Regions from separate parts of the Streptomyces sp. NPDC001606 genome, predicted to be linked through region 1. Evidence: predicted binding sites of a transcription regulator. Region 1 holds the regulator's gene; the other holds the start of a gene.
The links. The regulator HspR, encoded in region 1, represses chaperone genes until heat shock. The targets are predictions, from matches to a motif close to TTGAGNNNNNNNNNCTCAA.
Positions count from the first base shown of each region.

Region 2: a site for HspR is predicted at 1,171-1,189, ahead of lon (endopeptidase La). Genes of this name have one in related genera too.

Region 1 covers NZ_JBSFHC010000010.1:89,046-91,243, reverse strand. Annotated here, with positions in the region: gene dnaJ (molecular chaperone DnaJ) at 1-1,072, shown strand, start outside; gene ACWCV9_RS19660 (heat shock protein transcriptional repressor HspR) at 1,078-1,527, shown strand; gene ACWCV9_RS19655 (hypothetical protein) at 1,626-1,886, opposite strand; gene ACWCV9_RS19650 (WhiB family transcriptional regulator) at 1,925-2,198, opposite strand, start outside.
Region 2 covers NZ_JBSFHC010000002.1:488,769-490,966, forward strand. Annotated here, with positions in the region: gene lon (endopeptidase La) at 1-1,148, opposite strand, end outside; gene ACWCV9_RS06600 (rhomboid-like protein) at 1,298-2,125, opposite strand.

The DNA.
Region 1 (2,198 bases):
CGCCCGCGAGTTCCACCCGGACGCCAACAAGGGCAACGCCAAGGCCGAGGAGCGCTTCAAGGAGATCTCCGAGGCGAACGACATCCTCGGCGACCCCAAGAAGCGCAAGGAGTACGACGAGGCACGCGCCCTGTTCGGCAACGGCGGCTTCCGCCCCGGGCCGGGCGCCGGCGGCTCCTTCAACTTCGACCTGGGCGACCTCTTCGGAGGCGCGGGCGGCGCCCAGGCCGGCGGCTTCGGCGGCGGACTCGGTGACGTCTTCGGGGGCCTGTTCAACCGCGGCGGCACCGGTGCCACCCGTACCCAGCCGCGCCGCGGCCAGGACGTCGACACCGAGGTGACGCTGAGCTTCACGGAGGCCATCGAGGGCGCCACGGTGCCGCTGCGGATGTCCTCCCAGGCCCCCTGCAAGGCCTGCTCCGGCACCGGCGACAAGAACGGCACACCGCGCGTGTGCCCGACCTGCGTCGGCACCGGACAGGTCGCCCGGGGCTCCGGCGGCGGCTTCTCGCTGACCGACCCCTGCCCCGACTGCAAGGGCCGCGGCCTGATCGCCGAGCACCCCTGCATGGAGTGCAAGGGCAGCGGCCGCGCGAAGTCCTCGCGCACCATGCAGGTCCGCATCCCGGCCGGGGTGACCGACGGCCAGCGCATCCGCCTGCGTGGCAAGGGCGCGCCCGGCGAGCGCGGCGGCCCGGCGGGCGACCTGTACGTGACCGTCCACGTCGGCAGCCACCCGGTCTTCGGCCGCAAGGACGACAACCTGACGGTCACCGTGCCGGTGACGTTCGCGGAGGCCGCCCTGGGCGGCGAGATCCGGGTGCCCACCCTGGGCGGCCCGGCCGTCACCCTGAAGCTGCCGCCCGGCACGCCCAACGGCCGCACCATGCGCGCCCGCGGCAAGGGCGCGGTCCGCAAGGACGGCACCCACGGCGACCTCCTGGTCACCGTCGAGGTGAGTGTTCCGAAGGACCTGTCGGGGAAGGCTCGTGACGCGCTCGAGGCGTATCGCGAGGCGACCGCGGGCGAGGACCCGCGGGCGGAGCTGTTCGAGGCTGCGAAGGGAGCTTGAGAGAGATGGACGGCCGTCGACGTAACCCGTATGAACTGACCGAGGAGACCCCGGTCTACGTCATCTCGGTGGCGGCCCAGCTCTCCGGACTCCACCCGCAGACGCTGCGCCAGTACGACCGCCTGGGCCTGGTCTCCCCCGACCGCACCGCCGGCCGGGGCCGCCGCTACTCGGCCCGCGACATCGAGCTGCTCCGCCAGGTGCAGCAGCTGTCGCAGGACGAGGGCATCAACCTGGCCGGCATCAAGCGGATCATCGAACTGGAGAACCAGGTCGCCGCCCTCCAGTCCCGCGTCGCGGAACTGGAAGCGGCCCTGGACGGCGCGGCGGCCACCATGCGCCAGCGCGAGGCCGCCGTCCACGCCTCCTACCGCCGCGACCTGGTCCCGTACCAGGAGGTCCAGCAGACCAGCGCGCTGGTCGTGTGGCGACCGAAGCGGCAGCAGACGGACTGATTTGAGTGGAACAGGACGAGGGGCCGACGGGAGCAATCCCGCCGGCCCCTTCGTCGTTCCCGGGGGCGAATCAGGCGCTCCGAGCGACCCGAACTGACTCAGTCCAGCTGCTCCGTCACCCCGTTCGGGTGCACCAGCAGCCGGATGGCGCCCCCGTACCGGTTGTCGTTGATCGTCGCCGGGGTGGGGGCGCCGAGCTGCTGGGCCCGCTGCTGGAGGATCGACAGGATGACCTCCTGGATGTCGCCGTAGGGCGGGGCGGTGACCGGGACGCCGTCGATCAGGCCGGCGTTGGGGGAGAAGACGTGCACCTGGGCGTCGGTGCCCGGGGTGGGCGGAAGGGGCGTCGGTTCGGTCATCGGATCCTCGCAGAGTGCCGTCGGTCGGGAGGGACGGGTCAGGACAGGGGGTCCTCGGCCCGCTGGTAGGTGCCGCGTGAGACGCGTTCCAGGCGGCCCGACTTCACCAGGGCGGACAGGACGTTGCTGATGGTCTTCGACGGGTCGCCGTAGACGCCGGGCGGCAGGGCGCGCTGGATGTCGCGGGCGGAGAACGGGCCGGAGAAGGCCGCCACCGCGCGTTCCACCGCCGCGCGGATGCTGGGCACGGTGGCGGGACGGCGGCGCTGCTCCGGGACGGCCGCCGTGCCGGTGCCATGGGTGACGGGGCCG
Region 2 (2,198 bases), on a different contig from region 1:
TCTCCCAAACTGGTCTTTCCGACACCGGGCGGCCCCACCAGGGCGAGGACGGCGCCTCCGCGCCGTCCGCCGATCACGCCGAGGCCGCGCTCGCCGCGCCGCTTGCGCACCGCCAGGTATTCGGTGATGCGCTCCTTCACGTCCTCCAGCCCCGCGTGCTCGGCGTCGAGGATCGCCCGGGCGCCCTGGATGTCGTACGCGGAGGCGCTGTCGTCGGTCCGCACGTTCCACGGCATGTCCAGGACGGTGTCCAGCCAGGTGCGGATCCAGGAGCCCTCGGGTGAGGCGTCGGAGGCCCGCTCCAGCTTGTCGACCTCCTTCAGGGCGGCCTCGCGGACCTTCTCCGGCAGGTCGGCGGCCTCCACGCGGGCGCGGTAGTCGTCGGACTCCTCGGCCGCGCCCTTGGCGTCGCCGTTCAGCTCGCGCAGTTCCTTGCGGACGGCCTCCAGCTGACGGCGCAGCAGGAACTCGCGCTGCTGCTTGTCGACGCCCTCCTGGACGTCCTTGGCGATGGTCTCGGCCACCTCCTGCTCGGCGAGGTGGTCGCGGAGCTGCTGGGTGGCGAGCTTGAGCCGGGCCACCGGGTCGGTGGTCTCCAGCAGTTCGACCTTCTGCTCGGTGGTGAGGAAGGGCGAGTAGCCGGAGTTGTCGGCGAGCGCGGCGACGCCGTCGATGGCCTGGACCCGGTCGACGACCTGCCAGGCGCCGCGCTTCTTCAGCCAGGTGGTGGCGAGCGCCTTGTACTCCTTGACGAGTTCGGTGACCTGACCCGGCAGCGGGTCCGGCACCTCCTCGGCGACCTCGGCGCCCTCCACCCACAGGGCGGCGCCCGGGCCGGTGGTGCCGGCGCCGATGCGGACCCGGCCGCGGCCGCGGATCAGGGCTCCCGGGTCACCGTCGGCCAGCCGACCGACCTGCTCGACCGTGCCCAGCACACCCGTCCTGGCGTAGGTGCCGTCGATGCGCGGCACCAGCAGCACCTTGGGCTTTCCGGGTTCGGAGCGGGCGGCGGCCTGTGCGGCCTCCACCGCGGCCCGTACCTCGGCATCGCTCAGGTCCAGCGGAACCACCATGCCGGGCAGGACGACCTCGTCGTCGAGCGGCAGCACGGGCAGGACGAGAGTGAAAGCCGGTGACTCAGCAGCCATGATCTCCCCTTAGGCCGGTAACTTGAGCTGTACCGACTCAATGTTCTGGCTAGTGGGATTGTTCCCTGGATTGTGTTCGCTCTCAGCGATCACGTTCAGGCATGGGGGTGCCAAGGGGGGCGGTTCGGGGGTGCGAGGGGTGAGCGCCTTCAGGCGCGGTGCTGCCAGCGGCGGACGAGCGGCCAGGCCAGCACGCCGATCGTCAGGGCGATGAGGTGGCCCCAGTCGGTCATCGGATCGGTGAAGGCGGCGAGGTCGTCCAGGAGCAGCCCGGCCACCGAGACGAGCAGCGGCCAGCGCAGCCAGGGGGTGAGCAGGCCGGCCAGGGCGCCGGTACTGGCGGCCACGCCGAAGCTGATGCCGTAGTCGAGGCGGTGCAGCGAGGTGAGGGGGAGGTGGCCGAGGGCGACGGCCAGGCCCACCGGCACCTCGGTCGCCAGGGTGGCCAGGATGTGTCCGGACAGGAACACCGCGGCCGCCCGCGCCCCGCCTATCCGGCGCTCCAGCGCGGTCAGCACCAGCACGAAGGCGAAGGCGTACGGCGAGACCATCCCGCCCGCGATCCACAGCGCGCTGGCCACCAGCACCGTCACCGGGGAGCACGCCAGGTGGAACACGTCCGTGCTGGAGTCCCGGTAGAGGGCGTGCACCAGCGCGGGGTCGGCCACCATGGCGATCACCGAGGTGACGGCCAGCAGCGTCGCATAGCCGAAGGTGAACGGGGTTCCGGCAGGCGTCGGCACCAGTCGCCCAAGCCGCGCCGGAAGGACGGACGGCGGACGCCGTACGACGGGAGCCGCCGCCGCGGGCTGCGCGGTCTCCGTCGTCTCCACGGCCTCCCGCACATCCGCGGCCCCGGCCAGGGCGCCGCGCGGGGCGGGCATGCCGTCCAGCAGGTCCGCGACGACGACTCCGCCGGGCAGGGGCGAGTCCGCCGGGAGCGCGGGCGCCACCGGGCCCGTCGCGGTCCGTTCCACCTGAGGCGCTCCTTCCGTTACGCCCACAGTCAGCGTTGCGGGAGCCGCTGTCTATGACCGACGCCACGCGAGA